Regions from separate parts of the Providencia zhijiangensis genome, predicted to be linked through region 2. Evidence: predicted binding sites of a transcription regulator. Region 2 holds the regulator's gene; the other holds the start of a gene.
What was found. The regulator Fur, encoded in region 2, represses iron uptake genes when iron is present. The targets are predictions, from matches to a motif close to ATAATAATGAGAACNACTATCAA.
Positions count from the first base shown of each region.

Region 1: QS795_RS07410 (siderophore-interacting protein) is a predicted target of Fur. The motif match lies at 3,671-3,693, and genes of this name have one in related genera.

Region 1 covers NZ_CP135990.1:1,619,148-1,631,886, forward strand. The annotation lists gene QS795_RS07395 (threonine/serine exporter) at 1-165, shown strand, start outside; gene QS795_RS07400 (endonuclease) at 489-1,454, shown strand; gene phoH (phosphate starvation-inducible protein PhoH) at 1,942-2,727, shown strand; gene QS795_RS07410 (siderophore-interacting protein) at 2,797-3,636, opposite strand; gene QS795_RS07415 (DUF2474 domain-containing protein) at 3,791-3,970, opposite strand; gene cydB (cytochrome d ubiquinol oxidase subunit II) at 3,927-4,937, opposite strand; gene QS795_RS07425 (cytochrome ubiquinol oxidase subunit I) at 4,927-6,264, opposite strand; gene QS795_RS07430 (aminotransferase-like domain-containing protein) at 6,509-7,927, shown strand; gene QS795_RS07435 (LysE family translocator) at 7,974-8,585, opposite strand; gene QS795_RS07440 (Lrp/AsnC family transcriptional regulator) at 8,737-9,261, shown strand; gene QS795_RS07445 (hypothetical protein) at 9,390-9,848, opposite strand; gene QS795_RS07450 (acyltransferase family protein) at 10,144-11,136, shown strand; gene QS795_RS07455 (c-type cytochrome) at 11,227-12,462, opposite strand; gene QS795_RS07460 ((2Fe-2S)-binding protein) at 12,459-12,739, opposite strand, start outside.
Region 2 covers NZ_CP135990.1:1,205,339-1,218,077, forward strand. The annotation lists gene pflA (pyruvate formate lyase 1-activating protein) at 1-406, opposite strand, end outside; gene pflB (formate C-acetyltransferase) at 579-2,861, opposite strand; gene focA (formate transporter FocA) at 2,950-3,807, opposite strand; gene ycaO (30S ribosomal protein S12 methylthiotransferase accessory factor YcaO) at 4,182-5,936, opposite strand; gene ansB (L-asparaginase 2) at 6,172-7,215, shown strand; gene QS795_RS05435 (bactofilin family protein) at 7,392-7,913, opposite strand; gene fur (ferric iron uptake transcriptional regulator) at 8,346-8,792, opposite strand; gene fldA (flavodoxin FldA) at 9,021-9,548, opposite strand; gene ybfE (LexA regulated protein) at 9,704-9,997, opposite strand; gene QS795_RS05455 (type I secretion system permease/ATPase) at 10,171-12,261, opposite strand; gene QS795_RS05460 (HlyD family type I secretion periplasmic adaptor subunit) at 12,265-12,739, opposite strand, start outside.

The sequences.
Region 1 (12,739 bases), 410 kb from region 2:
ATCGCAATGATTTCTGTGGTGAAAATTTCCCAATATGGCTATACCCCAGAGTTAATGGAAACGCTGGTTACTTACTTTTTAAGGGCATCTTTTATTGTCGGTGCGCTCTCTATCGGCATTTCGTTACCTGGATTGTGGTTATATCGAAAAAAGCCAAGTGTTTGATACTCACAAATGTTTTACTGTTAGAGTCCTTTAAGCAATAAATCACGCAATAGTAAAAGCGTTAGTTGATAGCGATTAACGCTTTTTGTTAGCCAAGCTTGTTATCTATTCTTTGTATATTATTGCACAAATTCCGATATTGCTTTTGATGTAATAAAATTGAGTACCAATTGATATCAAAAAGACTTATATTTCATCCAACTAGCGAGTATACATAGTGCATTCGGCAATTTTTGCATGAATAACTTACGTGTTGTATTTAATAAATTGCTTTTTTTCCTATCAATGGTGTTATTTTGAAACAGATTTTTTATTTTTCGCGCATGATCATTGCGTTAGTATGTTTTTCCTCGTTATTTATCTCTTCCGTTTATGCTGCACCGAACAATTTCACTGAAGCGAAAACGTCCAGTAAAAGCCTCGTTTATGGTGATCAAAATCATCAGGGACAAGGAACGCTATATTGTGGCTGTGAGTGGGAATGGACAGGTAAAAGTGGTGGGCAAGTTGATTTAGCCTCATGCGGCTACCAAGTGCGTAAGCAACAGAGCCGTGCTGAGCGTATTGAATGGGAACATATTGTTCCTGCTTGGGTGTTTGGTCATCAAAGGCTGTGCTGGCAGAATGGCGGTCGTAAAAATTGCGTCTCAACTGACCCTGTGTTTTCTCGAATGGAAGCAGATATGCATAACCTCGCGCCTTCAATTGGGGAAGTGAACGGTGACCGCAGTAATTGGAGCTATGGCCAGTTACCGGCTAATGCGCCTTATTCTTACGGTGCATGTCGTAGCCGCATTGATTTTAAACAGAAAATCTTTGAGCCACGCGACGAGGTGAAAGGGCAGGTTGCTCGGGTCTATTTCTATATGCATGACCGCTATAATTTATCCATGTCACGCCAACAGCAGCAGTTATTTATGGCGTGGGATAAACAGCATCCGGTGAATGAATGGGAACAAAAACGTGATCAGCGCATTGCTAAAGTGATGGGGCACCATAACCCATTTGTGACGGGTGAAAGAGCGTGGAGTTTAGGGCACAAAAATAGCGGTGATGGCTTAAATATGAGTGATAAGCCCAGCGAAAGAGTCCCTCAGCCTGTACCTCAATCTTCCCCAAACAAGGACGGTGAGATGCAGGTAAAAGGTAACCGTAATTCAAAGAAATATCATTTATCCCACTGTTCAGGGTTTAAAACCTTATCGGATAAAAATGCGGAATTCTTTGCGAATGAAGCAGATGCTCAGGCAAAAGGTTATCAATTAGCGGGTAACTGTAAGCCTCGTTAATAGTATTGGACTGTAATAACTCAGTAAATTTAGCGAGTTATTACAGTTTTCTATATGCAATTTTTCACAGATTATCTGATAGATACGTGTATTTACACATTTTTTGTTAATTTAAAGTTGTCATTCAAAAAAAACTCGCGCTATATTTATTGTATGGAAACGTTGTAGGTTGATGATATTCGGGCCAATGCAATATTTTGTCGTGAGTTCGAGTATTTTTTATATTGTCATAATATTGTCACGCAGATTCTTTAGTTTACGAGTATCGCCTGTATAGGAGAAACTAATGAGAACTAGGTGTTTGTTAATCAATATGCGAAACCGGTTACCACTCCATCATGAAACTGACATGATGAGATTGCTAACCGGTTTTTTTATACCTGAATTATCAACCTAGGCAACACAAGAGCTTGAAGGGAGCTCCTCTCTGTTTTGAATAGTTCGTCATCTGAAATTGACATCATCGATACCTGGAAGGGTTAATACTATGAGTAGACAGAAAGCTGCAACAAAAGCACGTCGTGAAATGAAACGTACATCACGCAAAGACCGTTCAGGGAGGTATGATATGAACAACGTTACCTCCTTCGCTGAGTTTACAGGCATTGAGCCGATAGGCATGGCGAAAGAACGTCGCGATGAAACTCCAATAGCACCACGTAATGAAGCCCAGAAGCTCTACATTAATTCCATCAAGCACAAGCAGTTGATTTTCGCTAACGGTGAGGCAGGGTGCGGGAAAACCTATATCAGTACTGCATTGGCTGCGGATGCCTTGATTAACAAGGAAATTAGCAAAATCATTGTCACGAGACCCGTGTTGCAAGCGGAGGAAGATCTTGGTTTCTTACCGGGAGATATGTCTGAAAAGTTCGCGCCTTATTTCCGACCTGTTTATGACGTATTAATGAAGCGATTAGGCGCTTCGTTCCTACAGTATTGTTTACGCCCTGAGATTGCTAAAGTTGAAATAGCGCCATTTGCTTATATGCGTGGTCGCACATTCGAAAATGCGATTGTGATCCTCGATGAAGCACAGAACGTCACAGTCACTCAAATGAAAATGTTTTTAACTCGTTTGGGTGAGAACGTAACGGTAATTGTAAACGGTGACGTGACCCAATCTGATTTACCAAGCGGTGTTCAGTCAGGTTTAGGGGATGCGTTACAGCGCTTTAGTAGCGATGAAATGGTCTCGATGGTCAATTTCACGATTGATGATTGTGTGAGATCTCAGCTATGTCACAAGGCCCTGCTGGCTTACAATGACTAACAACTAGTTTAACTAGCTACACAGGTTAATTAATGCATGAAACTGCCCCAATATAGGGGCAGTTTTTTATTAGTCGTCAGGGTTGTCCATGACGGCGTGACGTTCATGATGATAACCTTCTTCATCATAGCCATATCGCCAGTAAGGAATTGCATAGATATCATCGCGACCAAAACCTTTCTCACGTCTAATAAAACGGCGTAATTCACGGATAATTTGATCTTCACCGGCAATCCAAAAGCCCACATCGGATTCTGGAATATCCCACGATTTGAATGTATTAATCAGATTGGTAGTTTGGCTAATGTCTCCGCAGATCCAATCAATTTCGATGCCTGCTGGCTTGGCTAACTCGCGAATATCCGCTTGGTGGTCAAGGCGTAGAACGACGCGTCCCATCGCGGTAGCAGGCATTTTTTCCAGTAACGCCGCAATCGCAGGCAAAGAGCTTGAATCACCCGCCATAAAATAATGTGTGCGGATAGGTAGTAGTGGATCTGGGCCACCAGGGTTGGTGATCCCCAGCCAATAACCCGGTTTTGCATCACGAGCAAACAGATAAGCAGGACCTGTTACCCCTTCGTGCATGGCAAATTCAATATCGATTTCATTGAGTTCAGGGCGAATAGCGCGAACGGTGTAAGTGCGCACAAAAGGGCGCGGCTTATCTTCTGGCCAGCTACGTCCTTTTTCAGTGAGGAAAGGAAGCGCGGGTTGGCTTTGATGGTCAGGGGCAATAAAAATTTTGAGATGACCACCTTCACACTCCGTTGGGTAATTGGCTAACTTTTCACCCGTAAATGTGATGCTGCGAATAGAAGGGCTGATATCGACAATGGATTTAACTTGAATAAGCTGTGGGGGCGCTGGGCGGTAGATATTTTTTTCAACAGTCTGTTCACTAGCCACTAACCGTCTCCTTTCTTAATGATAATATTATTATATGTTAATTATTATCATTATCATATCATGAATGTTTATAGGAAAACTATTCAAAAGATGCAGGATTATTGAGCGTCTAATTATAAACATGCCGCAGCATTAAAATGCTGCGGCAAAGGGCTTACTTCACTTTCATGCCAGCGGCGGTCATCAACAATCTAAATAAGGAAGAGAATGCGAATAGTGCCAATACACTTCCTAACCAAATTGCTGCCATCCAACCGAGTTTCTTCCACCAAGGTGAGCGGAGAGTTGTATCAGTGATAGCCTTGGTCTGGGGTAATTTTTCCTCTGAAGACATAGTAACTCCAATAGGTATAAACCAAAATAACAGGGATAATGAATAGGGCGCCAACTAGCATAAAGCCTAAGCTTTCTGAAGGACCTGCCGCATCGCGGAAGGTAATTGCTGGCGGAATTAAACTTGGCCAAACGCTGATGCCTAATCCTGTAAACCCTAAGAAAATCAGCATGAGTGCAGCGAGAAATGGCACGCTATCGTGACGTTGACGTTTGGCGCTTTTTAAAATGATCCACACACAGCCGAGCACTAATAAAGGAACTGGTAAGAAGAAAAACAGGTTTGGTAAGCTAAACCAACGCGTATAAACCGCCTCATTTAACATTGGCGTCCATAAACTGATCACGCCAATCACTGCTAACATGACCAGTGTTAATGGAGTTAGCACGCGATACATGGTTTTACGCAGGTGTCCTTCTGTTTTCATGATCAACCAGCCACATGCCAGTAAGGCGTAAGCGATGACTAATCCAAATCCACAGAACAGAGGGAAAGGTGCGAACCAGTCAAAATAGCCACCCATATACACACGGTTTTCAACGTGGAAGCCTTGAATAAACGCACCAATCACAATCCCTTGGGAGAATGTGGTAAGAATCGATCCCCAAATAAAGGCGTGATCCCAGCGGCGGCGATGAGATTCATCGGCGCGGAAGCGGAACTCAAAGGCGACCCCACGAAAAATCAGTGCTAGCAACATAAAGGTAAGAGGGATGGATAGCGCATCTAAAACAATGGCATAGGCTAATGGGAATGCCCCAAATAGCGCCGCACCACCAAGCACTAACCAGGTTTCGTTACCATCCCAAACCGGTGCCACACTGTTCATCATTAAATCTCGGTCTTGGCTCTCTTTTAAGGCTGGGTACAAAATACCAATACCTAAGTCAAAACCGTCCATCACGATATACATCAACATACTGAAGACGATGATGACAAACCAAATTAGTGGTAAATCAATGCCCATGAGTTGCCTCCTCGGAGATACCTTTACGAATTAATTTCATCATGTACATGTAGCCGATGCCAAATACGCCGCCGTACACCACAAAGAAGGCTAGCAAGCTCACGCTCATGTGCATTTCACCATGGGCGCTCACGGCATCTGCTGTACGCTGTAAACCGTAGACAACCCAAGGCTGGCGACCAATTTCGGTGGTAAACCAACCGGCTAAGATGGCGATTAAACCTGATGGCGCCATGACGAACATAAAACGGAGGAACAATTTGGAGTCATACAGTTTTTTACGTGAACGTAGCCATAGCCCCCAAACACCGGCGGCAATCATCAACATGCCTAAGCCCACCATCACGCGGAATGACCAGAACACCATAAACACATTTGGCCTATCTTCCGGCGGGAACTCTTTTAGTGCAGGAACCTGTTTGGTGGTGCTGTGCGTCAAAATCAGGCTCGCCATATAAGGAATTTCAATGGCATATTCGGTTTTTTCTTTTTCCATATTTGGAATGCCGAAGAGGATCAGCGGGGTGGCTTTGCCGGGTTTATTTTCCCAGTGACCTTCCATTGCCGCGACTTTAACTGGCTGATATTTTAGAGTGTTTAACCCATGAGCATCGCCGATGAAAGCTTGGACTGGCGCTAAAATTAGGATCAACCACAAGGACATGGAGAACATTTTCTTCATGGCAGAGGATTTATTGCCTTTGAGTAAATGCCACGCGCCGGATGCACCAATGAAAAACGCCGCTGCCAAGAATGCCGCAGTGGTCATGTGGAGTAAGCGGTATGGGAATGAGGGGTTAAAGATCACCGCTAACCAATCGACAGGGACAATTCGCCCATCGATAATTTCAAAACCTTGAGGTGTTTGCATAAAGCTATTGGATGCAAGGATCCAGAAGGTTGAAATGATGGTGCCGAGTGCAACCATGCACGTCGCAAAGTAGTGAAGCTTTTCGCCCACGCGGTTCATACCAAATAGCATGACACCGAGGAAGCCAGCCTCTAAGAAAAAGGCGGTGAGCACTTCATAGGTTAAGAGTGGGCCGGTGATGCCACCTGCAAAATCCGAGAAGAAACTCCAGTTAGTCCCAAATTGGTATGCCATCACCAATCCAGAAACGACCCCCATACCGAAATTGACGGCAAACACTTTTGACCAAAAATGGAACAATTTTATATAGTCAGCATCGCGGGTTTTTAGCCATAAACCTTCGAGAACTGCCAAAAAACTGGCAAGCCCGATGGTGATGGCAGGGAAGATAATATGGAACGATACCGTAAACGCGAATTGAATACGGGCAAGCTCCAGCGCAGTTAGTCCAAACATATTGACCCCTGAATGGAATTGATTTCGACACGCCACATTTCCAGCCATTGCGAAGCAATTGTGGGCTGTTCCTTAGCAATAAATAATTGATTTCGCTGGATTGTTAACACTCATAAATCCAACTAAAAATGTTTTGTGGTTATAGTTAAAAAAAGTCAGGTGAATGTGTGGATAAGTAGAACATGAGACGATAAACTATAATAGTAACAATTTTTAGCAAATCACCTATAACAGTGAGGCGGGAATGACGAGATACGAACAGCTAGCGGCACAAATTCGTCAACAGATTGAAGATAGTATTTGGCAAGTAGGTGACAGGCTACCTTCACTAAGAGAGAGCGTTAAACAATCGGGTTTAAGCTTAATGACAGTGGTGCAAGCTTATCAATTACTGGAAAGTCAGGGGTGGGTCGCTGCGCGCCCGCAATCTGGCTATTATGTTGCAAATCGCAATAATGCATTTGCCGCCGCAAAAGGGGGGAAAGGGCTCCATTTAAATGAAAATGTGGAGATCAACGCCTCGATTTTCGGTGTTCTACAAGCTTGCAAAGACCCAGATATTATTCCATTTGGCTCTGCTTTCCCAGAGCCCGCTTTACTGGATGACCCCAAATTAGCCAAGTCTCTCGCTTCGGTGGCGCGTCGTTTATCGAAAACTAACACCACCACCAACTTACCACCGGGGAATGAACAGCTACGTCGCAATATTGCCCAGCGCTATGCAACGCAAGGGATCCACGTCGCCCCTGATGAAATTGTGATCACGGCAGGCGCGATGGAATCATTGGTGCTGAGCTTACAAGCAGTTACTCAACCGGGTGATTGGGTAGTGATTGAATCACCTGCATTTTATGGTTCCTTGCAGGCGATAGAGCGCTTAAAACTTAAAGCGATTGCCATCAAAACTGACCCATTATTTGGAATTGATCTTGATGCGTTAGAGGACATTGCGGATAAATACCCGATCAAAGCTTGCTGGTTGATGACGCACTACCAAAACCCGTTAGGCGGTACGATGCCTCCAGCCAATAAAAAGCGGTTAGTGAATATTTTGAACAGTCACAAAATTGTGTTGATCGAAGATGATGTATATGGCGAGCTTTACTTTGGTAATCAGCAACCTATTCCGGCAAAATCACTTGATTCACAAGGAAACTTTTTCCACTGTTCATCATTTTCGAAATGTTTAGCACCGGGGTACCGTGTCGGGTGGGTGGCTGCAGGCCATCACGCGAGCAAAATTCAGCATTTACAAATGATGAGCACCGTTTCGGCCAGTGTGCCAACCCAACTGGCGATCGCGGAATACTTATCTCAAGGGGGATATGATAACCATCTGCGCAAACTGCGCCAAACCATGGAGCAGCGGCAACATATCATGCTGAGTGCAATCGCGAAATATATGCCGCCCACCGTTAAAGTGAACACCCCAAAAGGCGGTTATTTTTTATGGCTAGAATTTGAACCGCCATTTAACGCCATCCAGCTGTATCAATTGGCGTTGAAGGAAGGCATTAGCATCGCGCCGGGAAGCATGTTCTCTACCAGCGATCAATTCAATCATGCATTTCGCTTAAATGCGTCATTTGCATGGAATGACCGGCTTGAACAGGCGATGCAAGTTTTAGGGCGATTATGCTATCGATTAACGGGGCTTAAATAGGGAATGTAGGGTGAGGGCGTAAGTCGCGTTCACCCTTGAGAGTTGATTAGCTGCTTGCAAGTCCGATGGCAGCAAAGGTTAACATTCCGCCAGCAACACCTTCTGTAATGCGACGTTTTTTATCGCTATATTGTTGGCGATTATGCATCGATGCGAATATCATGCCGATAGCACCGTAAATAATGATACATGATGTGATAAAAGTCGCTGATAAGATTAAAGATTGTATTGCAACGCTTTCGGAAACATGGATAAAATTAGGCAAAATTGCGAAATAAACTAGTAACCCCTTAGGGTTAAGGAAGCTAGTGAGAAACGCTTTGCCAATCACAGCTTGCGTGGAAACGACGTTAATCTGGAACTTTCTCGATTTCATGGCCGATAGCAGCATACGGACGGCTAAGTAAGCAACATAGGCGACCCCCACCCATTTGATGGTTTGGAAGATAATCGGTGAAGTTGCAACAATAGCCGCGAGTCCAAGTGCCGCTAAAATGGCATGGGTTACATAGCCGAGAATAATACCCAAATTGGCTTTCCACGCAGCAGAGATTCCGCCTGATAACCCTTGTGATGAGATAAATAAAATATCGGGACCTGGTGTGCAAATCAAAGGAATGACAGTTGCACTAAACAGCAATAACGTTTGTAGATCCATCCAAACACCTCTAATTTATTATTATTTTCTTATGAAGAGAAAAAAGTTTGGTTATTATAGCTATTTCCCGTTGAAATTTGGTTGTTTTGTTGCTTGTCATGAATGTTTATTTGACATTTAATATCAAAAAATAAAAGCAAAAGAGGTTCGCATGCCAAAGACTACTGACTCGCATTATGCAGAAAAGCATGAGCTGGAACACAGCAGTTCATCCGCTATCAAATTAGATGCGATTGATAAACATATTTTGCAGGTGCTGCAACGTGATGGAAAAATTCAAAACGTTGAACTAGCAAAAGAGGTCGGCTTATCCCCGTCACCTTGCTTAAGGCGCGTTAAGCTGCTGGAAGATGCTGGCGTAATCAAACGTTATGTTGCGGTGTTGGATGGTGCAAAGATTGGCGCGGGCTTATCCCTGTTCGCACGTATTTGGTTTAAAACTCAAGATGCGCAAACCATTAATCAATTTGTTGCCGATATTCAGCAAATGCCAGAAGTGGTGGAGTGCCATTTAATGGCGGGTGAGTGTGATGCGCTAATCCGTATTGTGACGGAAGATATGGCTTCCTATCGCCGTTTTCATGCCGATTATTTGACGCAAATAAGCAGTGTGCAGAGCATCAAAACGGAAGTGCCGATGGAGACAGTCAAAGTGACGTATGCACTTCCTTTATAAGTTTTATAAGCTTATGAAATCCACTTATTTACCCTTCTAGACTGCTCAATAATCATAATGGATATTATTGAGCAGCTTGCCAATTTGTATTGACTACTTATTCATGAGTGGATATAGCGCCAGAGATATTATTCTGGACGCTCAGGGATTTCAGCAAGGTGCTCATAAATATTGTCAACAACGGTATTTGGCACACAGACAATCTTTGTCAGTTTCTTATCTTTGTTATAAACCTCAACCCCTGATTCTATTTTAGAGCCTGAATGAGTTGTAAAAATGGTATAGGTATAAGTGCCGTTTTTAAAATCGATTTCTTGGGAAGCTGCATAACCAGTATCTGTATCCGCATAGCGGGTTTGGAAAAAGCCCTGCGTAAGTTGTTTAGGACTACGGGTAATTTCAATATCAGGCTGTTGATTTAATTTTCCAAACTGGTACTGATACTGACCATTAATCAACGTCACTTTGACCTGACGGTCATTTTTGTTAACGCATTGAAATACAGTCACTGTGTGTGAATCAGCCAGTGCTGGAACAGACATGAGTACAGGTAATGCTAGAGCGAGTAGTGTACGGCGAAGTTTCATGGGATCCCTACCAATAAAAGAGTTATCAATATTTATGTTATCGGCATCATATTCAGATGCTCAAGAGAGAGTTTAGCATTTAAAATTAAGCTAAATGTATTGATGCCTCAAAAGCAGATTATTCCACACGGTAAGTTATCAATATTAGACAAAAGGCACGAATGTGGCAGGTAAGTGGAAAATTCTCTAAGACTTTTGGCAAGGATTAGATTATTACTATGACGTTTGTTAAATTAAGGGGAGTCATTTTAAAGTACACGAATGCTAATCGAATAATGATAAAATAGGGTAGAATATGTGTAATGGAACTCTCGCTATGCAGGTAAGAAATCGTCATTTACCGAATTGGCAAACATTAAAATTAATATTGAGTTCTTTGATTGTCTTTAATTTTTATTTAAATGTTAATCCAATCGTGAAATCCGATTATTCAATATTGATTGAAGTCTTTGATTGGGTATTAATCCCGATGTTTGTTTTTATCGCTGCATATTTAAGTAAAGGGATTTTATGGCAAGGTTGGCGAGCCCATTTAATCCCACCTTTAATTATCTATTTCACATTTCAAACGATAGATGCGATCCCGCTTTATTTTACAAATCGATTAACTATCGAAGAATATTTACTGTTTCCTCAAAATGGTGTTTGGTTTTTCTTAGCGGTACCGATATGGCAAGCCGTTTTTTTATTACTGCCCTCATTTATAAAGAATAATGTCGGGGGAGTGAATGTCACCTTGCTGTTATCCATCATTATTGCGTTTTTCTCCAAGATATACTTATCGGATCTTACTGGTTTCTCGGCGATTCTTCAGTATTTCCCATTTTTTGTTATGGCGTACTTTTGTGATGATAAAAAAATAATTTGGCTCAGGAAAAATGTATTTTTTATCGTATCCGCAGTAATCGCCTTGGTTGCGATTTATATTTATACCTCAGTAGATATTGAATCTGAGCTAATAAAAACTTTAGGGGGAAACCAACTTGCTTATCATTTCTTTGAGCATGTTTTTGCATTTCTAATGGGCGTGTTAATTTCTATTGCGGTGATTTGTATTGCATTATCGACTGAGCGATTTGTGAAAATAGCCAATAACGCATTAGGGGTATATTTAATTCATCCGATCATCTGTTTCTTACTATTGACTGGGTTAAATTCATTCCACATCGAAGCGGGTTTACCGCTTTTAATTTTGCTCACTCTCTTTACCATTATGTTAGCGTTAATTCTTGCCAAAAATTCGACCATTCATTGGTTTTTAAACCCTGAATTAAAGCCGAAAAAATAATAGAGGATAGTAAGATTAGGAACGGAAGGGGTCTATAAAATAAGGCTTACCGAACAATCTCGGTAAGCCTTTATTTAAGATCAAAATGGCTTATTTACGCAGGGCCTTAACTTGCTCAGGGGTAACATCACCAGTTTGCCCACCCCATTGAACGCGCAGGAAGTTGACCAAATCGGCAATTTGCTGGTCGTTAAGCTTGTCGGCGAAACCTGGCATGCTTTGCATGTTTTGGTTATTTGGGAACGCTTGCTCCGGCAAACCATCTAATACGGCATTAATGAGATTGGTGCTGTCCACATCACGCAGGGTCGAATTACCTTTCATCGCCACTGCCACATTAGGTTTACCGCTGCCATCATAGGAGTGGCAACCTGAGCAACTTTCCAGATAAACCTGTTTACCTGCTGCGTTACCATCACCCATCTTGAGCGGTAATGTAGCTGGTGGATTATCACCCATTAGGTAGGTCGCAATGGCCTTATTATCTTCCGGGGTTAAATGTTGCGTGCTGAGGTAAATAACCGGATGCATATCGCTGTAGGCTGAACCTTGCGGCGCTAATCCTGTCATGAAGAACTGCTGGAGATCCTCTTTTGTCCAGCCACGAGCAGCGAGGGCGTCAGGGGTAATGTCAGGAGCAGTGAAACGGCCTAATGCGCCGCCTTTCATATACTTATCTAGCTCCATTTCGCCGAGTGCGCCTCTTGGAGTGTGGCATTCAGAGCAGTGTTCAAGCACATTGACTAAATACTTTCCGCGTTCCCATTCTGGAGAACTGCCTTGGGAGCTATTCGGCAAAGGTTTATCATTGAAAAATAATAGGTTCCAGCCAATCATCGCCATGCGTTGGTTTAATGGGAAAGGCAGTGAGTTTTCTGGTGGTGCGACATCAACTGCCGGGCGACTCATTAAATAGCTGTAGATAGCGTCAGAATCACTGCGAGTTATCCCTTTATAGGAGGTATATGGCATCGCAGGGTAGAGGTTTTTGCTTGGTGGCGAAACACCCTCAGTTAATGCTTTATGGAACTCTTCTTTTGTCCAACGGCCAATCCCATAGTCAGCAGAAGGCGTTAAGTTACTACTATAAATAGTGCCAAAAGGCGTATCGAGAGGAAAACCGCCCGCTAAAGGCGCGCCGTTTGCGCTGGTGTGACATGCTGCACAGTCACCGGCAAGCGTTAAGTAACGACCACGCTCAATTTCCTCGGCACTCGCGGTGACTTTTTGTACAGGGCCGTCTGGTTTACGACTCTCATACCAATACAGAATCGCCCAGACGACGATAGCTATCGCTATCAACCATAAAATAATACGTTTGATCATTTTATCGTCTCCTTGATTAGTCCCGGAGTACTCATCACCACATCACGCACTGCTTCATAATAACGAACATAACCCGTACAGCGGCAAATGTGATTATTTAAAGCCGTTTTGATGTCTTCTTCTAGCTCTTCCTCGGCAATCGGGTTGCGTTGCAATTCTTCAACGAAAATTGTCGCCGCATTGACAAAGCCTGGGGTGCAGTAACCACATTGGAAACTAAAGTGATCGATAAACGCTTCTTGTACAGGGGATAATTTAACGTCACCATTTTCTTCTT
Region 2 (12,739 bases):
TCTCATCATCAAGCTGTTTTAAGTCAAGCATGACAAGATCAGTGACTTCCATCAGCTCATCAATGACTGGATCATAGCGACGAACAAACCCGTTAGTGTCTAAACAGGTATGGATGTTTTCTTTCTTACAAGCGCGGAACCAATCACGAACAAAATCAGCCTGTAAAATAGCTTCACCGCCGGATGCGGTTACGCCACCGCCCGTTGCATTCATAAAGTGGCGATAAGTGACGGCTTCTTTCATTAGCTCATCAACGGTGACCATGTTACCGGTATGGGTATCCCACGTATCACGGTTATGGCAATACAGGCAGCGCATTAGGCAGCCTTGGAAGAAGACAATAAAGCGGATCCCTGGTCCATCGACGGTACCACAGGATTCGAAGGAGTGAATTCGTCCAAACATCGCAGGTGGCGAAGTGGTTGAAATTTCAGTCGTTGGAATAGTCTTTTGCGTTGTTGACATAGCAGGAACTCACAGAATGTAGAATTATAATTTGTTATCTTTGACTAAGATAGAAAGGCCCCAATGGGAGGGGCCTTTTATTTATTTTACGTTATAGAATCTTAGCAAAGTCTTACAGAGTACTGGTGAAAGTACGAGTAATAACGTCTTGCTGCTGTTCTTTAGTCAGAGAGTTAAAGCGCACTGCATATCCTGATACACGGATAGTCAGCTGTGGATATTTCTCTGGGTTTTCCATTGCGTCTAACAGCATTTCGCGGTTCATAACGTTCACGTTTAAGTGCTGGCCACCTTCGATAGAGGATTCATGGTGGAAGTAACCATCCATCAGACCCGCTAAGTTAGTTTTACGCACTTCGTCGTCTTTACCTAATGCATTTGGAACGATAGAGAAGGTATAAGAAATACCATCTTTCGCGTAAGCAAACGGCAGTTTAGCCACTGAAGTCAGTGATGCAACCGCACCTTTTTGGTCACGACCGTGCATTGGGTTAGCACCTGGTCCGAATGGTGCACCAGCACGACGACCATCTGGGGTGTTACCTGTTTTCTTACCATACACAACGTTAGAAGTGATGGTCAGAACTGACTGAGTTGGTACCGCGTTACGGTAAGTAGGCAGTTTCTGGATTTTCTTCATGAAACGTTCTACTAAGTCACAAGCGATGTCATCAACACGTGGGTCGTTGTTACCGAATTGTGGGTATTCACCTTCGATTTCGAAGTCGATAGCAATACCATCTTCGTCACGAATTGGTTTAACTTTGGCGTATTTGATTGCAGACAGTGAGTCAGCTGCAACAGACAGACCTGCAATACCACATGCCATTGTACGGTAAACATCACGGTCATGAAGTGCCATCAGTGCTGCTTCATAGCTGTATTTATCGTGCATGAAGTGGATGCAGTTCAGCGCAGTGACATACTGAGTTGCTAACCAATCCATGAAGTGGTCCATTTTGTCCATCACGGTATCGAAATCAAGAACTTCGTCCATGATTGGAGCATGTTTAGGGCCGACTTGCATTTTCAGTTTTTCGTCCACACCACCGTTGATGGTGTACAGCATAGTTTTCGCTAAGTTTGCACGAGCACCGAAGAACTGCATTTGTTTACCAACAATCATTGGGCTCACGCAACATGCGATTGCGTAGTCATCATTGTTGAAGTCAGGGCGCATTAAGTCATCGTTTTCATACTGTACAGATGAAGTATCGATAGACACTTTTGCTGCGAACTTTTTGAAGTTCATTGGCAGTTTTTCTGACCACAGGATAGTCATGTTAGGCTCTGGAGATGGGCCCATGGTATACAGTGTGTTCAGGAAACGGAAGGTGTTTTTAGTCACCATAGTACGGCCATCAAGACCCATACCAGCCAGTGATTCTGTTGCCCAGATTGGGTCACCAGAGAACAGCTCATCGTATTCAGGAGTACGTAAGAAACGAACCATACGTAGTTTCATGACTAAGTGGTCAATCAGTTCTTGCGCTTGTTCTTCTGTGATTTTACCTGCTTCTAAGTCACGTTGGATGTACACGTCTAAGAACGTAGATACACGACCAAATGACATTGCTGCACCGTTTTGAGATTTAACAGCGGCTAAGTAACCGAAGTAAGTCCATTGAACTGCTTCTTGTGCGTTAGTTGCAGGACCAGAGATGTCGTAGCCATATTTAGCAGCCATCTCTTTGATTTGACCCAGTGCACGGTGCTGTTCAGCAATTTCTTCGCGCAGTTGAATAGTCATTTGCAGGTCTTCACCTTTCTCTAATCTTTCTTGCAGAGAGGTGAATTGGTTGAACTTGTCTTTCATCAGGAAATCAATACCGTACAGCGCAACGCGACGGTAGTCACCGATGATACGACCACGACCATAAGCATCTGGTAAACCAGTTAAGATACCTGATTTACGGCATTTTAAGATGTCTGGAGTATAAACATCGAAAACACCTTGGTTATGGGTTTTACGATAGTCAGTGAAGATTTTTTTCAGGCTAGGATCTAAAGTACGATCGTAAGCTTTACATGAACCTTCAACCATTTTGATACCACCGAACGGGATAAGACCACGTTTCAGAGGTGCGTCAGTTTGTAAACCAACGACAGTTTCTAAGTCTTTGCTAATGTAACCAGCATCATGGGAAGTGATTGTTGAAGCAACGTCTGTATCAAAATCAACTGGCGCGTGAGTGCGGTTTTCGATTTTGATCCCTTCCATGACTTTTTCCCACAGCTTATCAGTCGCTGGAGTAGAGCCTGCTAAGAAAGATTCATCACCTTCATACGGAGTATAGTTTTTCTGAATAAAGTCACGGACGTTGACGTTATTCTGCCAGTCACCTTGGCTAAAACCTTGCCATGCTAAAGCGAATTTTTCATTTAATTCGGACATGATACTTTTACCTTTTAACAATGGATCTTTGAGGGATCTTAATAAATCTTTGTGTACTTGTAATAACGATCGTATTAGCCAATTTCGATTAATGTTTTTCGCTATTACGTAGATGCATTAACCAGTAAATCAGGCCGACTAACACCGCGCCGCCAATAATATTTCCGATAGTTACTGGTATTAAATTTTCGGTAATAAAGTTTCCAACGGTTAAGTTAGAAAATTGTTCTGGTGCCATGTTGATATTTGACCAAAATTCAACAGGGGCAAATTCTTTAATCATGATAGCGAGAGGGATCATAAACATATTTGCAATACTATGCTCAAAGCCACTTGCGACAAACATTGCGATTGGTAGAACTAATACTACCAGTTTGTCAGTTAGGCTACGACCGGCATAGCTCATCCAAACTGCTAAACAAACCATTAAGTTAGCTAAAATACCTAAAAAAACGGCTTCAACAAAAGTATGGTGTAATTTGTAGTTAGCTGTTTGGAGAACGTTTAATCCCCACTGTCCATTCGCCGCAGCATATTGGCCTGCAAACCAAATAATAGCGACAAAAAACAGTGCGCCAATTAAGTTGCCAATATAAACGTTGAACCAATTGAGGAACATTTTTCCCCAAGTAATTTTGCCTGTTGCTTTAGATACGATGGTCAGAACAGTGGATGTAAATAAATCAGCACCGCATACAACAACTAACATGAGTCCAAGGGAGAAGCAGATACCGCCAATCAGTTTAGTAAAGCCGTAAGGAGCACTTGCTGCGCCTGTTGTTGCAGTAATATAGAAAACGAAAGCGATAGAGATAAAGATACCAGCAGTGAATGCTGACAAGTAGGTAATAGCTGGGTGTTTGTTCGTTTTATAAACACCTACATCATCAGCAACTTGTGCCATGACAGCAGGGGATAATAAATTAAAAGGGTTGTCAGCTTTCATACTAACACTCTCTTACAAAGTTGATTAATTATAGCACGCAATTATAGTAACAAACGGGTGTGACGATAAATTTGATGTGGATCATGAAGTGTTGAGAGAACGGGGTGAAAACAGCGCAAAAAACGTCAAAACTAAACATAACCATTTGATTTTAATGTAAAAAATATTTTTTAAATTTTATAAAAAAATTTTATAAAACGACTCAAAACGGTCTCGATAAGTAAAATGTTACAGATGATTGTTAATGAATCTCGATAATTATTATGTGATTGAAATTAAATATTGCTTAAGTAAAGATAAAAGCCCAGAGGCTTTTATCTCAAATCACCTTAAACCCCCACCAAACCTATGGATTTAGTGGAGGGCTTTCTTAATTAAGCATTAGCACGCTTAGCTTTTTGCAGCTTTTCGTAAGCTGCTAAAAGCCCTTGATGAGCTGGTAATGCTTTGAGCTCTTCATCAATTGACCATAATCCGTAGAAGCTTGATTCGCCAGCAATTGCTGCCGACGCTGCATCTACTGCCTCTTGCCCATACATACGAACAAATGCTTGATAATACTGAGCAGGCTCTCTCTCTTCTTCTTGAGAAAGCAGCAGCAGAGTGTGCAAGCAGCGGTAGTAGTTAGCGCGTTCTGGCGTGAAGACAGAACTGTTGAAGTCTTGTGTCCATTCAACCCAAGCCAGTGCTTGTTCAAGATCGCCACCCGCTAAGGCTAACATTGATTTCAATTCGCCAATGCGCAGGTTGCTCCAGCCGTTATCTTTACCAACAGCCAAACCTAACAGCTCGCGCACACGGGTAAAGTCATCTAATCCGTCGTCATCTAACTGTTCAATGAGAGCAAGATAATCTTCTTTTTCCCACTGACTATCAGGGAGGGACATAATGGTATCGCGCAGGTAAGCGCCCATCGCATTGTTGGCAATATGCAAATCTTCCACAGGATAGATATCTGACATACCTGGCACTAAGATACGGCAGGCATACACACCTAAATGGCTGTAATCTGCGATATAGACTTCTGCGTCAAGTTTGTTGAAGATTGCCATTAACGTTGCAAATTCTTCTGTCGTGGTGCCTTTAAAGCTCCAATCCGCAAATGGATAATCCGCATCGTCTTTAAACATATCCCAGCTGATTAAACCGCTCGAATCGATAAAGTGGGTTTCTAAGTTTGTGTGCTCACCGACTTCTTCATCGTCAAAAGTTGGGGCGTTAAACACGTCCAAATCTTTCAGTCCACGACCTTGCAGTAATTCAGTGACTGTACGCTCTAAGGCAACACCAAAATCAGGGTGCGCGCCGAAAGAAGCAAAACACGTTCCGTTCTGTGGGTTAAACAGCACAACACAGATAACTGGGAATTGACCACCCAAAGAGGCGTCGTAACAGAAGATAGGGAAGCCTTCGTTTTCCAGTGTTTCAATCGCGGCGACTACACCAGGATAGCGAGCCATCACATTGGCAGGGATCGTTGGTAAACTAATGCTTTCGGCAATAATTTTGTTTTTTACAAAGCGTTCGAATACTTCGGATAATCCTTGCACACGGGCTTCGTTTGCCGTGTTTCCGGCTGACATCCCATTAGACACATATAAGTTACCGACGATATTCATTGGAATATAGACGGTGCTGTTATCAGATTGACGTGTAAATGGCAGGGCACAAATACCGCGCTCTTCATTACCTGATTGCAGGTCAATCAGTTGGCTACCTGCGAGTGCATTGTCGGGATCATAAAAAGCAATCAAACGCTCATCCAGCAAACCGGCTGGCAGGCTATCATCTTCAGTTAACGGGAACCATTTCTCATTAGGATAATGAACGAAATCTCCTTCAGCGATGGATTTACCTAAATAGAAATCCGCGAAGAAATAGTTGGTGGATAAACGTTCAAAATATTCACCGAGAGCAGAGGCTAAAGCCGCTTTTTTACTTGCGCCTTTACCGTTGGTAAAGCACAACGGACACTCTTTGTCACGAATATGAACGGACCAAACATTTGGAACCGGATTCAGCCAAGAGGCTTCTTCGATATCGAATCCTAAATTTTTCAGTTTGGTTTGGAATGCATCAATGGAGTCTTCGAGTGCGGCATCTTTGCCGGGAATAAATGTTTGGCTCATTGTCAGTCACTTGTAAATGGCTTGTTTCAGATAGTGGCTATGATACGGGCTTTTTGCTTGGTGCTCACGCTTTTTATGTTGAGCTCACGCTTTTTATTCAAGACAGAAAAATAGCGAAAAATTAAAATTTACTAAAATGACAGAGTCGATCACAAAACTCTCAGATTAAATCCACATAATAACGTGAGTTTATTTTTAATATTATGCTCGTTAATTTTAGTTAAAGGAAAATAGGATGAAAAACCGAAATAAAGCGCTGTTAGCCACACTGGTTTCACTGTTTGCCGCATCCGCATTCGCACAACCGAATATTACGGTGTTGGCAACGGGAGGAACCATTGCGGGGGGTGGAGAATCAGCAACAGGTTCAAGCTACCAAGCAGGGAAGGTAGGAATTGATTCTTTACTTAATGCGGTACCAGAGACTAAAAAAATTGCTAACCTGAGTGGTGAGCAGTTGGTGAATATCGGTTCTCAAGATATGAATGACCAAGTTTGGTTAACTCTCGCCAAAAAAATCAATCAAGATTGTAATAAAACCGATGGTTTTGTGATCACTCATGGTACTGACACCATGGAGGAAACAGCCTTTTTCCTTGATTTAACCACTGCCTGCAAAAAACCAATTGTGATGGTGGGGGCAATGCGTCCTTCCACGGCTTTGGGCGCTGATGGACCATTGAACTTATATAATGCCGTTGTATTAGCATCTGATAAATCTGCAGGAGAGCGTGGCGTGCTGATGGCGATGAATGACAAAGTGATCCAAGGTCGCAATGTTATGAAAATGAGCACAACAGAAGTTCAAGCCTTTGATGCCGTGAATGCGGGGGCAGAAGGTTATATTCATGATGGTAAAGTGACTTACTATAAAGCACCGGAGCCTCGTGGTGATAAACCTGTTTTTGATGTCAGTAAGTTAGATAAATTACCAGAAGTGGGTATTGTCTATAACTATGCGAATGCATCTTCAGCACCAGTGAAAGCACTGCGCGAAGAAGGCGTTAAAGGTATTGTGAGTGCCGGTGTTGGTAACGGGAATATGTATAAAACTATTTTTGATGCATTAGCTAATGCAGCGAAAGAGGATGTTGTCGTGGTGCGTTCCAGCCGCGTACCGACAGGCTATACAACGCGAAACGCGGAAGTGAATGATAATGAATATGGGTTTGTAGCATCTGAAAGATTGAACCCACAAAAATCTCGTGTATTACTGCAATTAGCATTAACACAAACGAAAGACCCGAAAAAAATCCAAGAGATGTTTGAACAATATTAATATTTAATAATAGGCGGCAGAAATGTCGCCTTTATTCTATTTTTATTACGTATAAAACGCGTTCTTTTGGTGATAAGCGAATTTATATAATCAAAATAACTCGACAATAAATACCTATAAATAAGGTAGTAAAGTTATTATCGAGCAATTCAATATCATTTATTTAACAAATTTAATTACAGAGCACCCGCTTCAGGTGTGTGTGGTTCTGAATTTTCTTGTTTGGTTTTTTCTTTAAATACCGCTACGTTTCCCGTCGATTTCGTTGCAGATTTAACCTCAGCATGACCAGAAAATATTCCGCCTTTTTTAATGGATAAACTGGAATAGCGGATGATGCCATAAATTTCACCATTGGTATCAATGCTAATAGTTTCGGTGATGCATTCACCTTCCACTTTGCCGTTTACCCATAGCTCATTACTGGTTATATTGCCGGTAACATGCCCATTTTGCATGATTTTGACGGTGTTGTTTTTACCAGTAATATTGCCAATCACAGTACCATAAATATGCACTTGTTCATTGGAAGTAATATTGCCCTCAAACACGACATCTTTGGCAATAATGGTATTGGTTTTTTCTTCGCTAACGACTGCTGTAGATGTTTGCATTTTTTCCTCAGCAATTTGTTGAGTGATTTCTTCTTTATTGATAGTGGGAGTGGGCTCTGGTTTGTTTTGTTTTTTATTGAACATGTGACTAACCTTTTTGTAATTGAAGTATAGAACCAAACAAATGATTGAAGATATAAAGGCAACGGATGCCACAAAGGTATATCTAAAAAACCACGCTATCAAAGTAAGAAACCAGAAGAAAAAACTTATGTTCAAAAACAGATATGTTTTTTTCATCCTTTAATCTCTTACGCATAAATTTGATCATGAGTATAAATTAAAATAACACATGGCAAATTAAAGAATAGAGGATAATTTTAGTTTTATCTGAAGAAATAAAGCTATGTATTTTTAAAAAATAGTCGCTAATTTTCAGCTAAAGAGCAAAATAGGGGAATGTTAAGAATATATAAATAAAAATACCCACTAATAAACATTAAGTGGGTATCATCAATACGAAATCACTGATTAATTAAATCGCCTCATTTTTAATGAGACGATTTATGAATGTGATTATTTAGCTTCGTGGACGCTTTCATTTTCACGACAGTCACCTTCAGCGCAGTGGCCATATAGATATAAACTGTGGTTAGACAGTTTAATGCCGTGGCGCTTGGCGATGTCATGCTGACGTTCTTCGATTGATTCGTCAGTAAATTCGATAACTTTGCCACAATCTAAACAAATTAAGTGGTCATGGTGATGCTGCTGAGTCAATTCAAATACGGATTTTCCACCTTCGAAATTGTGACGAGTCACAATACCTGCATCATCAAATTGGTTTAATACGCGGTAGACAGTGGCTAACCCGATTTCTTCACCAATATCAATCAGCTTTTTGTAGAGATCTTCCGCACTGACGTGATGGCACTCAGGCTCCTGAAGTACTTCCAAAATCTTCAATCTTGGAAGAGTGACTTTGAGTCCTGCATTTTTCAATGCTTTATTATTGTCTGTCATGCGGGCTTGTCCTGTATTTTAAATCATAAATTTAACAATAATGAGACGTTTTTAACAAAAATCCAGTTGTCTTCTAAACTGATTTACAATTATAGGCATGGAAAATAAAAATAGAAACCATGCATTGTCTCATTATTTTGATTCGTTCTTAAAAGCGAGTCCATTAGATGGAAGGATAATCCATCATATCGAATGGCCCCCGCTTTTAATTGACAATCTATGTCATTATTAGCCAAGGATTTCAGCCAGAGACATCTCTTCAGAGATTTGTTTAACCCAAGCGTCAACACGCTCTTCGGTCAGTTCTGGTTGACGATCTTCATCGATAGCAAGACCGATAAAGTGGTTATCGTCCGCCATACCTTTAGAAACTTCAAAGTGGTAGCCTTCAGTTGGCCAATGACCCACGATCACTGCACCACGTGGCTCAATGATGTCACGGATAGTTCCCATCGCATCACAGAAATACTCTGCGTAGTCTTCTTGGTCTCCACAACCAAACAGTGCGACAAGCTTGCCGTCAAAATCAATTTCTTCTAATGTTGGGAAAAAGTCATCCCAATCACACTGAGCTTCACCGTAGTACCACGTAGGGATGCCAAGAAGTAGGATATCAAATGCTTCGATATCTTCTTTGCTGCATTTAGCAATATCGTGAACTTCTGCAACATCTTTGCCTAATCTTTCTTGGATCATTTTGGCAATATTTTCTGTGTTACCTGTGTCACTTCCGAAGAAAATGCCTATAACTGCCATAAAGTGATTAACCTCTTGTTTTTCTAGTAGAGAGTATAAATTACCGATTCTGCTAGAACTAAAATATAGAACGAAAATAGGTAAAATTTTGCGCCTTATTTTGGCGAAAAAAACAGTGTTAGTCTGTCAAATTTGTGTGATTTACCCAGATACGGCTAGCGGTCAATTGTCTCACTAACCTGCTCAAGTTGAGCCATCAAAATTTCTTCAATTAGCTCACTTCGGCTTATGTTTTTCTCTTCAGCTAATTGGTTTAAGACCGCGACAGCGTCTTCATTTAATTTCAGCTCAACTCGACGTAGCCCTTTGACTTTGTCTCGTTTTAGCTGATTTCGCTTATTGATTCGTAATTGTTCATCCCGCGACAACGGGCTAGTTTTTGGTCGCCCAGGCCTGCGTTCTTCTGCGAACAAATCCAGTGTGGTGCGGTCAGTTTGTTCTTTTGCCATATCTACTATTGCTAACGGAAGGGGTGTGCCAGTAATTCAGCGGGCAATGATACCCTAGCTGAATCCCTAGTACCATAGGTGCATACCCCGCTAATTCATCTAATAGATTAAAAAAAAAGCACTTTTAAGAAAAAAGCATCACCCAAAGAGTAAGTGATGCTTTTTTATTCAGGTTAATGTGTCTGTTGTTGCCATAAATTGGCATAAAGACCTTTTTGTTTTAGAAGGTTCTGATGAGTTTCGGCTTCGGCGACTTCACCATTTCGTATCACGTAAATTTTATCGGCGTTCATAATGGTATTGAGGCGATGGGCAATGCTAATCACCGTTCTGCCTTGTGTGATCAACGGCATATTTTTCATGATGGCGGATTCCGATTCGTAATCCAGCGCAGAGGTGGCCTCATCGAGAATTAAAATATCAGGTTCAGTAATTAAGGCTCGAGCAAGCGCAATACGCTGGCGTTGACCGCCAGAGAGATTTAATCCTTTTTCAGATAAATGATAATTAAAGTTTTCAGGCAGAGACATAATAAACTCATAGGCTCCCGCCAGTTTTGCCGCATGGATTAATTGCTGTTCGCTCGCTTGTGGGTAACTTAATCGGATATTTTCTGCAATTGTTCCTACAAAAAGAGTGCTTTCTTGAAGGACGACACTCATTCGACGGCGTAACGCGACGGTATCTGTTACCGCTAAATCCATCCCATCTACAATAACTTGCCCATGTTGAGGGATATATAGCCGCTGTAACAATTTGGTGAGGGTGCTTTTTCCTGATCCTGATGGCCCTGTGATACCAATAAATTCTCCGGCTTTGATGGATAAAGTCAGGTTACTTAGCACCTCAGGGGTTTCAGGTTGATAACGAAAACGGATATTTTGAAACTCAATTTCCCCTTGAATGGCGCTTGAACTGGCAATGCCTTGGCGTTCATTTTCAATAGGTTTATCAAGGATGTCACCGACACGGCGCAGAGAAATAATAGTATGTTGGAAATCCTGCCAGATTTGAGCAAATCGCAGAACGGGCTGAGTAACGTGAGCGCTTAACATATTGAAAGCGACAAGTTCCCCTGGCGTGATGTTTCCTGCCAAAACTTCATTTACGCCAAGCCAGAGTAGAATAGCGGTAGTGACTTTACTGACTAACGTCATTAATTGTGTTGCCACCACACTGCGCATGGATACTTTGAAGCCTTGACTCAATTGTTGACTGAGTAATTTTTGCCAACGTTGGAAAAAGTATTTTTCAGTTGCTGTTGTTTTTACGGTTTCGATACCAGTTATTGATTCAGTTAAAAATGTGAGCCCGTTTTCATCGGCTTGGTAGGATTTTTCCGTCTGCTGGCGGATGATAGGGCCTAAAATCATCCATAGAATAAAAAACACCCCCATAGAGCCTACCAGCGTCCATGTCATTAGGCTGCTATATGAAAATAAGACGGCGATAAAGAGGATCACAAAGATAAAGTCAATAAACAGCATCAGTGTTGAGCCAGTCAAAAACTGGCGGATATGAGCTAATTCACGGACACGCGCAATGATTTTCCCTGTGGGCCTTAATTTAAAGTAATTAAGCGGCAGTGCCATTAAATGGCGATAAATTTTCCCCGAAAGTTCAGCGCTAATTTGTGTGCTGGTATGACTGAAAATTTTATTACGAATAAAGCTGTAAACAGGCTCTGCAATAGCAATGGCTAAAATTCCTAAAGCAATAACATGCAAATTAGGCAAGCTGCGCCCGACAAGCACTTTATCGATTAAGTTTTGAAATAGGAGAGGGCTTACCAGTGCAAAAAATTGCACAATTGCGGCAAGAATAAAGACGTTTTTGAGTTTTAAACGTTGGCGAATAATGGATGGAATAAACCAACTGATACCAAATGCTCTTTTTTGTTCTTTCTCCAACTGCTCTTTAATTAAAATAACGGAGTAATTGTATTCGAGGGATTCATCCCATGGTTCCTCACCGTCCCCTTTGGGGGAGAGCACGGTGAGTGGTGAATTTTGGGTGATAATATGCCAGCGTTGATTAATCAACACCAAAGCAGGTAATGGGATATCCTGCATCTGTTGTCGAGTGAGATAGATGAGCTCTGTTTCATAACCAATAATCTGTGCACATTGTCTGATTTCAAAATCTGTGGGTGAATCATTCTGCATACCAATGGCATGCATTAATTGCCCTTGAGTGACATTTTTTTGAAAGTGACTAGCAATCCACACTAAGGCTTCCAAGCCATTATTACTTTGCTGTTCCATCGATTACTTCTCTCTCATGGCTGTGGCGGTATATTCGTTAATTGGGCTTAATAGGTAATCAATTAATCGCCGTTTATCTGTTTTTATTTCAGCAACAATGGACAAACCTGGCGTCAATTCAATTTGTTCGCCTTCCACTAATAGTTGTTTGCTGCTTAAACCAATTTGCGCTAAATAAACGAGACCTAGATTGTCATCTTGTGTGCTATCACGGGAAATGGACAATACCTCACCTTCGATAGTCCCGTAGCGGGTATAAGGGAAGGCATCAATTTTGACATCCGCTTTTAAACCTTCTTGGATAAAACCGATATCTTTATTGAGTATTTTGACTTCAGCTAATTGCACGTGATTATTGGGCACAATAACCATCAATTGTTGTGCTGGTTGCAATACAGCCCCAAGGGTATAAACCGCAATTTGTTGTACGGTTCCATCCACTGGCGCGCGAATAATTTCAAGTTGATTTCTTTCTTGG